3 regions of the Marisediminitalea sp. genome follow, and region 1 is predicted to be linked to each of the others. Evidence: predicted binding sites of a transcription regulator. Region 1 holds the regulator's gene; each other region holds the start of a gene.
What was found. Region 1 encodes sigma-54, which starts transcription at its own class of promoters, with help from an activator protein. Its sites were predicted from a motif close to GTTGGCACGNNNNTNGNNT; they were not measured.
Positions count from the first base shown of each region.

Region 2: a site for sigma-54 is predicted at 1,053-1,071, ahead of AC4MRN_RS09365 (diacylglycerol kinase family protein). Genes of this name have one in related genera too.
Region 3: a site for sigma-54 is predicted at 1,828-1,846, ahead of AC4MRN_RS10920 (Npun_F0296 family exosortase-dependent surface protein). Genes of this name have one in related genera too.

Region 1 covers NZ_CFIDRX010000069.1:9,583-12,710, reverse strand. The annotation lists gene lptB (LPS export ABC transporter ATP-binding protein) at 1-716, shown strand, start outside; gene AC4MRN_RS10625 (RNA polymerase factor sigma-54) at 785-2,263, shown strand; gene hpf (ribosome hibernation promoting factor) at 2,288-2,575, shown strand; gene ptsN (PTS IIA-like nitrogen regulatory protein PtsN) at 2,588-3,037, shown strand; gene rapZ (RNase adapter RapZ) at 3,068-3,128, shown strand, end outside.
Region 2 covers NZ_CFIDRX010000057.1:10,302-13,429, forward strand. The annotation lists gene AC4MRN_RS09355 (hypothetical protein) at 1-287, opposite strand, end outside; gene AC4MRN_RS09360 (DUF2878 domain-containing protein) at 469-1,005, opposite strand; gene AC4MRN_RS09365 (diacylglycerol kinase family protein) at 1,205-2,827, shown strand; gene AC4MRN_RS09370 (hemerythrin domain-containing protein) at 3,054-3,128, shown strand, end outside.
Region 3 covers NZ_CFIDRX010000072.1:8,630-11,757, reverse strand. The annotation lists gene AC4MRN_RS10925 (FAD-binding protein) at 1-837, opposite strand, end outside; gene AC4MRN_RS10920 (Npun_F0296 family exosortase-dependent surface protein) at 944-1,786, opposite strand; gene AC4MRN_RS10915 (Npun_F0296 family exosortase-dependent surface protein) at 1,962-2,792, opposite strand; gene AC4MRN_RS10910 (PEP-CTERM/exosortase system-associated acyltransferase) at 3,050-3,128, opposite strand, start outside.

The DNA of each region.
Region 1 (3,128 bases):
TTACTGCTAAACACCTAGCTAAGTCCTATAAATCCCGTCAGGTTGTAAGGGATGTAAGTGTAGAAGTCTCTACTGGCCAGATTGTGGGTTTACTTGGCCCCAACGGTGCAGGTAAAACCACGACCTTTTACATGATTGTGGGTTTGGTACCGCTGGATAAAGGCGATATTCGCATCGGCGATATGGACCTTACACGCCATCCAATGCACGAACGGGCCCGCCACGGTATTGGCTATTTACCGCAGGAAGCGTCGATCTTCCGCAAGCTCAGCGTGTTCGACAACATCATGGCCATTTTGCAAACCCGTAAAGATTTAAATGCAGAGCAACGGCAAAATGAAGCCGATGCCCTGCTTGATGAATTCAATATTAACCATATACGTAATAGTACAGGGATGAGTTTGTCGGGTGGAGAACGCCGCCGTGTAGAGATTGCCCGGGCTCTGGCCGCTAACCCGAAGTTTATTTTACTGGATGAACCCTTTGCAGGTGTTGACCCAATTTCGGTTAATGATATAAAGAAGATCATTCAGCATTTACGCGACCGAGACATCGGTATTTTGATTACCGATCACAACGTGCGCGAAACCCTTGATGTATGTGAAAAAGCGTACATAGTGAGTCAGGGTGAACTTATTGCACAAGGCACCGCTGAACAGGTTTTGAGTAATCAAAAAGTGAAGGATGTATACCTGGGTGAGCAATTCAGGCTATAGTTAAGGTAAACATGAAAAAGCTTGATGCGTTACCCCATCCAATAACAGGGCGTTAAGAAAAGAAGTAGATGAAACCATCTTTACAACTCAAATTTAGTCAACAACTTACCATGACGCCGCAGTTGCAGCAGGCGATTAAACTGCTGCAACTTTCTACGTTGGACTTACAACAGGAAATTCAGGAAGCGCTGGACGCCAACCCGTTGCTGGAAGTTGATGAAGGCAGCGACAACGACACTATCGAAAAGAGCAATCTGGATGCCGACAACGACGTGCAGCCCAGTGCAAGTAGCGAAAGCCTGGATACCAACGAAGCATTAGAAAAAAACGAGCTGCCCGACGAATTACCCATCGACAGCACCTGGGATGAGTACTATTCAGCAGGCTCTGCGCCCGCTCCTGGCCCCGCGTCCAACGACGACGAACAAATTTTCCAGGGTGAAACCACCGACAACATTCAAGACCATTTGCTGTGGCAAATGCGCTTAACACCCTTTAGTGACGTGGATCGCGCTATTGCCATCGCCATCATCGACTCAATCGACGAATCAGGTTATTTAACAGTTAGCCTGGACGATATCCTTCAGAGCGTTAATACTGAAGATGAGATGGAAGAACTGGTTGAATTGGACGAGGTGGAATGTGTCCTTAAACGCATTCAAATGTTCGACCCGATTGGGTCAGGCTCGCGCACGCCTCAGGAATGTTTGCTGGTCCAGCTAAAACAATTCGCAGATGACACCCCCTGGCTGAACGAAGCCAAACTGCTAATCGAAGAATACGCCGACCTGCTTGGCAGCAAAGATTATCGAACCCTTATGCGTAAATCGCGTCTGAAAGAAGACGATTTGCGCGAAGCCATGCGCTTGTTACAAACACTGAACCCGCGTCCCGGCAGTGCCTTGATTACCAAAGAGCCTGAATACGTGATCCCGGATGTGTCGGTAACCAAACGCAATGGCCGTTGGGTAGTTGAACTCAACCCGGACAGTTTACCGAAGCTGAGTGTAAATCAGCAGTATGCGGCCATGAGTCGCCAGGCGAGAAACAGTTCAGATTCACAATTTATACGCTCGCACATGCAAGAAGCAAAATGGTTCATTAAGAGCCTGGAGTCGCGTAACGAAACGCTGATGAAAGTTGCTAATTGTATTGTGCAACAGCAACTTGGCTTTTTTGAGCACGGGCCGGAAATGATGAAGCCCATGGTACTGAATGACGTTGCGGAAATGGTAGACATGCACGAGTCGACCATCTCGCGTGTTACGACTCAAAAATACATGCACACACCGCGTGGTATTTTTGAGTTGAAGTACTTTTTCTCGAGCCACGTTGCCACTGAGTCAGGCGGCGAGTGTTCGTCGACTGCAATCCGTGCATTAATTAAGAAACTGGTTGCCGCAGAAAAACCCAGTAAACCGCTCAGCGATAGCAAGATTGCTCAATTGTTGGCTGATCAAGGCATTAAAGTTGCCCGGCGGACAATAGCAAAATACCGGGAATCACTTTCGATTCCACCGTCTAACCAACGCAAGAGCCTAATTTAGGCCGAAATATAAGGAAGACGAACTATGCAAATTAATCTGACTGGTCATCACGTCGAGATAACCGATTCTTTGCGTAATTATGTTGATACTAAATTCAGTAAGCTGGAGCGACACTTTGATCACATATCCAATGTACATGTGATCCTTAACGTAGAAAAATTGAATCAAAAAGCTGAAGCCACCGTTCACCTCAGTGGTGCAGAAGTGTTTGCTTCGTCTGAAGACTCCGATATGTATGCAGCAATTGATAGCATGGTAGACAAACTGGATCGCCAGGTTATCAAGCATAAGGAAAAACTCAAAAAACATTAAGTCACCAACCTTATGAATATACAAGCGTTAGTGAGCCTGGACCGCACCGAGTGTGCGGTTCAGTGCAATAGCAAGAAGCGAATTCTTGAAATCATCAGCGACATTGCTGCTCAGACAAATCCCGAAGTCGAAAAAGAAGCCGTGCTGAGCGCGCTGCTTGGCCGGGAGAAGGTGGGCAGTACGGGTATTGGCAACGGTATAGCCCTGCCCCACGGTCGCTTACCTGAATTAACCAAAGTCACGGCGGTTGTGGTTACGACTACCCCAGCTATCAACTTCGACGCCATTGACGACAAACCGGTCGATATTTTCTTTGCCATTCTGGTACCTGAAAATCAAACGGAAGGCCACTTGCAGACTTTGGCAACAATCGCAGGTAAACTCAGTCAAAAAGAGATTATTAAAGCTATCCGCGGCGCCGAGACCAAAGAAGAGGTAATCGCAGCTCTGTGTGATGGTTGATACACTGGCTAACAAGGAACCAGGCTACACATGAAACTCATCATCATCAGCGGGCGATCTGGCTCAGGTAAATCCGTCGCATTGCGCGCAC
Region 2 (3,128 bases), on a different contig from region 1:
CGGATGTAATCGTCAGGCGTGTTGTCGTGGACTGCTATAATAAGACCTGACAGACCGGAAAGGGACTCAGCAGAAGTTAGCAGGTCATCAATACTGATGATTTGTAATTTAATTCCCGCGTTACCTAGCGCTGCACCTAGATTTGCTGCAGCGGCATCGATACCGTCATCCCATCTATCAACAATAAACCCCACAGATACATAGTCAGGTACGAAGGCCCTATGCAACACACGACTGTGTCTGCTATTCGTCTTTGATAACTGTCCCTGCTGTGAAGTCACGTTCATTACACTCCCCTCCATTCGTAAATAACCCTGTACGTAATGAATGGGAATTTGCAAGCACTGAGCCAATAGCTGAAATACTAGGAGAAAAAGCGTAAGCACGCGTGTTACAAAGGGTTGGGCCTTTCACGTCTGGCAAGACGACTGACTCATTGTCGGTAAGGTAACTCCCTGTTACCCAATTTTACGCTTCATTGTGAAAGATTTTCACACTGGAAAAGCGGCCTTCCAGTCGACGAACGAGCACAAATGCCAACGGCAACAAAAGTGCCCAAATGGCAGCTAGCAATGCAACAACAACAGGCAGTGAAAACCCGAAATTGACAGCCCCTAACCGCTCTCCGGCAACATAGCTAAGCGGGCCGCCTATCCCACCAAATATCCCTGCAAGCAGAAGCCGTTCAGAGAGATAGGACATACTGTGCCTCAGCGTTGCGGCGAACCCGAACCACAGCGTGATCAGCCACAATGGTATCGGCACGATGCCGCCTACAGCACTGTTTTGCGTAAACTCAAACACCCCCCCTAAGGTTAACGCACTGTCGACAAGCGTGCCGATAAAGCCCACGGCCAGCAACGTGACAGACTCACAGCGATGCTCCTTTATCAACATCAGGTGGCCAATCAGTAGCAAAAGACCGATAGACACATACTGGTCCTGATACAAGATCATCAACCACCAGATTATTTGAAATCCGACGAGGTTTACTACAACTTTCACGCTTGAAAATCCTTCATTGTTAGCATTATGGCTTTCGCTGATTTTGTTACGGCACGTATTTTGAATTGTCTTATCCATTGACCCTGTGATGGCTTCATTCTCAGGTACGTCATCACATACCTACTTTACGTAAGGTAACCATAGCTGGTTCAACTCGCTGTTGCGAACTGGGTTCAACTGTTAATTGAAGGGTAACTCAATGAAAATGGTTAAATATTATCTGGCATTGGCTGTTGTGCTGTTACTAGCCGCCTATTATATCCCGTACTGGCCTTTTGCCCTGGTGTTATTCTGGAGTGCAGCCGCCTTAGTTGCAGTAAGTGCAGCATACATTTCGGGCTATCCACAAGTGTTCCGCAAACAGGAAGATGGCCGAATCCCGGTTTACGTGCGTTGGTTGTTTATTCCCTTCCTGGTCGGTGTCCAACTCTATAACTTGTATGCACGCAAAACTGATAAAGTACCCAATATTCAACAAATAACCGATCAGCTTTACCTTGGCACTCGCTTGAAGGCAAATGACATTGAAAAACTTAAATCTCAAGGTATCGACTGCATCCTGGATGTAACAGCAGAATTTGACAGTTTGGACTGGACGTCATACCGCTACGATGTAGCCTACCTTAACATTCCGGTACTCGACCATACTTCCCCTACAGAGGCGCAACTTACAACCGCCATTAACTGGCTGGAACAACATCAGTTAGCAGAGCGAAAAATACTGGTGCACTGTGCACTGGGCCGTGGGCGATCAGTCTTTGTCATGGCGGCCTTCCTGCTGGCGAGTAAACAAGCAAACAGCATTGAAGATGCTATGCAACTTATCCAGTCAGTTCGCACAACCGCACGATTAAATAAGCATCAGTTGCGTGCATTGGAGCGCATTCAACGTGGAGGCTTGCTGCAATTAAATAAACGACTTGCACTCATAGCTAACCCCGTGGCCGGAGGCGGTAAATGGGCTACCCACCAACAGACAATTCTGTCCTATCTGAACGCCCATTTTCGAGTACGGGTTTATCAAACCCGGGAGGACTACTCAGCCGCAGACTGTGCTAAACAAGCGGTAGAAGACAACTACAACATTCTGGTTGCCTGTGGCGGTGACGGCACCGTAACGGAAGTCGCGGGTATCGCAGTAGAGCAAAATAAAACACTGGGTATCATACCACTGGGCACGGCGAATGCGCTTAGCCAGGTGGTCTACGGCAAACGCAGCGTACTGAACCCGATTCAAACGGCTTGTGAAATTCTGTGTGAGCAGTATGCAACCCGGGTAGACACCGCAAGCTGTAATAACAAGTTAATGCTGTTGGTGTCTGCCATAGGGTTCGAGTCTAAGATGATTGAGCACGCAGACCGTGAAGAGAAAAACGAAGGCGGACAATTCGCGTATCTGGCCGGTTTGTGGCAAGCCATCAGACAAAACGAACCATTAACCGTTACTGTTGCGTTTGACGATGCTCCCCCGGTCAAATTAAACACCCCTTCTTTGGTTGTTGCCAATGCCGCACCTAAAAGCACAGCGCTAGCCCAGGGTGGCGATGAGCCAGACATGACAGACGGCAAACTGGATGTTACCTGGCTACAGGCAGAGCAGGAAACACCTCTGTTAAGTCTGGCCGAATTAGTATTCAGTAACAAACAGCGCAAAGCGGCATCAGACAATATCTCACACAAAAAAGTCTCAAATATAACCGTGTCCCTCCCCTCCACCCAGCGTTATGTTATTGATGGAGAGGTGTATGAGGATAACCATCTGCATATTCAGACAGCCCCGGGCAGTCTTTCACTACTGGTCGATCAGAGCAAATTTGAATAGCACGTCATTAGCGCCGGTTCAGGTGTGTAGTTTTCGCCTGAACCGGTAAAGATTTTCACAACACGCCTTACCCTCAAACTCACACAAATAAAATTTATAAATATTAAACAACAACTTAATCGCAGGCATAGTGATTGCAACACTGTAAGTGAAGTACGTTACCTGAACAAACTTAATTCAGATTAACTGCAAAATCAGATTATTACATTACGTTAAGGAGTCACCGATGACGATTTTTGAAGCGTTAAGACAAGACCATGAAAAACAGCGTCTGTTACTAAAGATTTTATGTGAAACACAC
Region 3 (3,128 bases), on a different contig from region 1:
CACCAACCGTCGCTTATCCATCAGGTTAATTGATCCTACTAAGCCTGATTGAGACTCCAACAAAGTTCGAATGAAATTAACGCTGTCTTCGAAGTTGTCACCATCAAAAACCTGAATGTAAAACGCACTAAATGCGTTGGGCTTCCTGGCCAGACGAACTGTCATTTCTGTAACGATACCCAAATTACTCTGGGTGAACAGGCCATCAATGTAGGGCCCCAGGCCCCACTTGAACGTTTTGTCGATAAAGTCTTCAGACGTCTTATCAAGAGCAGATACGGCGGAAGCGTATTCTTGCTCACAGAGATTAGGGTGAGGTAAGAACCCTTTGAGCGCGGTACAGGCATAGAAATGGTCTGTATGTGGTGTTATGCCATATCCGCGTTCTAAGGCGTTGCTGAGTACGCTACAAGTCGGGCCTGCACCAGTCACCGGTACCATGTGAGGCCATTCGTTTTCTTGTAAATAGTCGTACAGCATTTGTTGAGTGACCCCAGGTTCAACCGTAATAAGGCCTAGTTCTTTGCTGGTGGGGGATATTTTACAAAGACCGGATAAATCCAGTAACACGACCGGACGGTCTGCGCTATCGCGGGTTATAGAGCCATAGCCCCAGTTCTTATTGGAACTTACCGGGTGAACTGCAAAATTAAGAGAATTGGCCAGCGATAGCACCAGTGGAATAACGCGCTTATGGTGTACTTTAATTGCACCCGTTAAAAGCTGCTTGTCGCTGAATGTTGTGCCGCCATAGGCATCGATAGCATGACTAGCAGGCAACAGCGTGATGTCGTCATGTGAATCAAAGTGCGCTTTGAGTGTTTGGTGTATATCCATAAAAAACGGTTAGTTGTTCCTAATACACTTACTATAGCTATTTTTTACTAAAAACAAAAAAAGCCGGCAATATGCCGGCTTAAAGATTTGAAACTTTCTCTGCGAATTAACGCTTCAATCGAGAACGAAGGCCTAGCGCAACTAAGCCGAAGGCAAAGAGAGCTAAACCTGTTGGCGCTGGCACCGGAATTTCACGTGTGCTCAAGCCAATAACAATGTTGTCGAATTCACCTGCGATACCGCTGGTGTCAATAACCAGGGTGTCGAACTGCTCGGCAATTGAGAAAGCAATGTTCACGTATGCATTTGATGCAGGGCTGGACTGGTTACCTGATTGTCCGCCCAGAGCAGATAGCAACTGAGTACCGGTAATTTGTGTTACCAGATTGCCGTCTGAATAAAATTTAAAGTCATTGTAAGTGTCTACTGAGCCCCAATAGAAACCAAGGTAAGTAATGCCCAGTAACGTATTTGAGTTCAGTGTGGTTGTAAAATAAGCCAACAGATCGTTGTAGTCGAACGTAATACTCGACGTACCTGAACCATTGTTTGTTACGTACCCATAACAAGTTGTGTCATTTGCAGGAGCTGCAGCAACGTTATTCTGCGTGCCTTTGCGGATACCGACTTCAGTTGGGTTTGCTGTAACGTCAACACCAATTGGACCTGCATTTAAGCTGTTTACAGCACATTCGCTTTCAAAGCCTGGTGTTGTATAGGCAGTTGACCCCGGGAATGAAGGATCGCCGGTTGCAACATCGAAGGTTTCGATAAAGTAGCCGGAAAGACCACCTGTAATCGGGTCGATAAACGAACTGGTAAGGCCGGAATTATCACTCGCAGCGACACCGCCGAAAGTAATAGACGCTGCATTTGCAACATTTGTTGAACCCAGTACTACCGCAGCGGTTAGTGAAAGGGCTTTTGTAAAGCTCGAAAATTTGTTCATTTTACTGTCCCCTGTAAAAAAGAAAGTTTCAATGAACAATAAAGCATCAAATATGCCAAAAAATAAACAATCGATTTATCAATGAGTTGTAATTTGAGGGAGGAAGCGTACAACTTAAGTTGTAAAAAAAACCGGCACTAGGCCGGTTTTTTTGTGCGGTAAACTTTCTGCTTCGTTATTTTTTCAAACGAGAGCGTAGGCCCAATGCGATCAGACCGAAAGCGAACAGTGCCAGACCTGTTGGAGCAGGAACTGGGATTTCGCGAGTACTCAGACCAACAACGATGTTGTCGAACTCACCTGCAATGCCGCTGGTTTTGATAACCAGAGTATCGAATTGCTCCGCGATAGAGAAATCGATGTTTACATAAACGTTTGAGCTAGGTGAAGACTGGTTACCCGACGTTACACTGTTCACAAGTTGTGAACCAGTGATAGAGGTTACCAGGTTACCGTCTGAATAGAACTCAAAATCATTGTAAGTGTCTACTGAACCCCAGTAGAAACCAAGATAAGTAATACCCAGCAGAGTGTTTGAGCTGTACAGAGTAGTGTAGAAGCTTAACAGCTGGTTGTAATCGAAAACGGTAGTAGCAACGCCTGAACCGTTGTTAGTCAGGTAACCATAACAGGTAGTATCGTTAGCAGGTGCTGCCGCTACATTAGGAACAGAACCTTGACGAATACCAACTTCTGAAGTGTTCGCAGTAACAACAACGCCAGCAGGGCCGCCGTTCGCACTGTTTACAGCACACTGTTGATCGAAGCCTGGGTCGTTATATGCAGTTGAACCTGCAAATCCTGTAGTGTTTGTTGCTTGGTCAAAAGATTCGATGAAGTAATCTTGTTGGCCACCAGTCAGTGGGTCAATGAATGAGCTGGTTAAACCAGAACCATCATTCGCAGTCACGCCACCGAAAGTAATGTTCGCAGCCTGAGTGCTAGAAGCAAAAGCTAAAGCAACCGTCAATGGCAACGCTTTTGATAAAATTGATAATGCTTTCATTTGTACTGTCCTCTAAAAATTGAAAGTTACCGCACGAACAGTAAAGCACTTTGTGTGCCATAATTGAAAAGTGCTTATTTTACATTAGCTTAAGGTGATTTGGTGTTTTCAGGATAGTATTGGTGTAAAGTTTTTCGACATGGGTGTCAGCGTTTTGAATTTACCTGCTTGTGGCGGGAAGAAGCGGTTTAAACAGCAACAAACCGCTATTTACATTTTATTTTAATTTGAGGCTGTATATTTATTGAACGATACATTCATGCGTCGTGCTGGATTTGCTTGTTGACCTGACTCTGAATGTCCTTAAGCATATACTTAAAACCTGGTGTCAGGTTT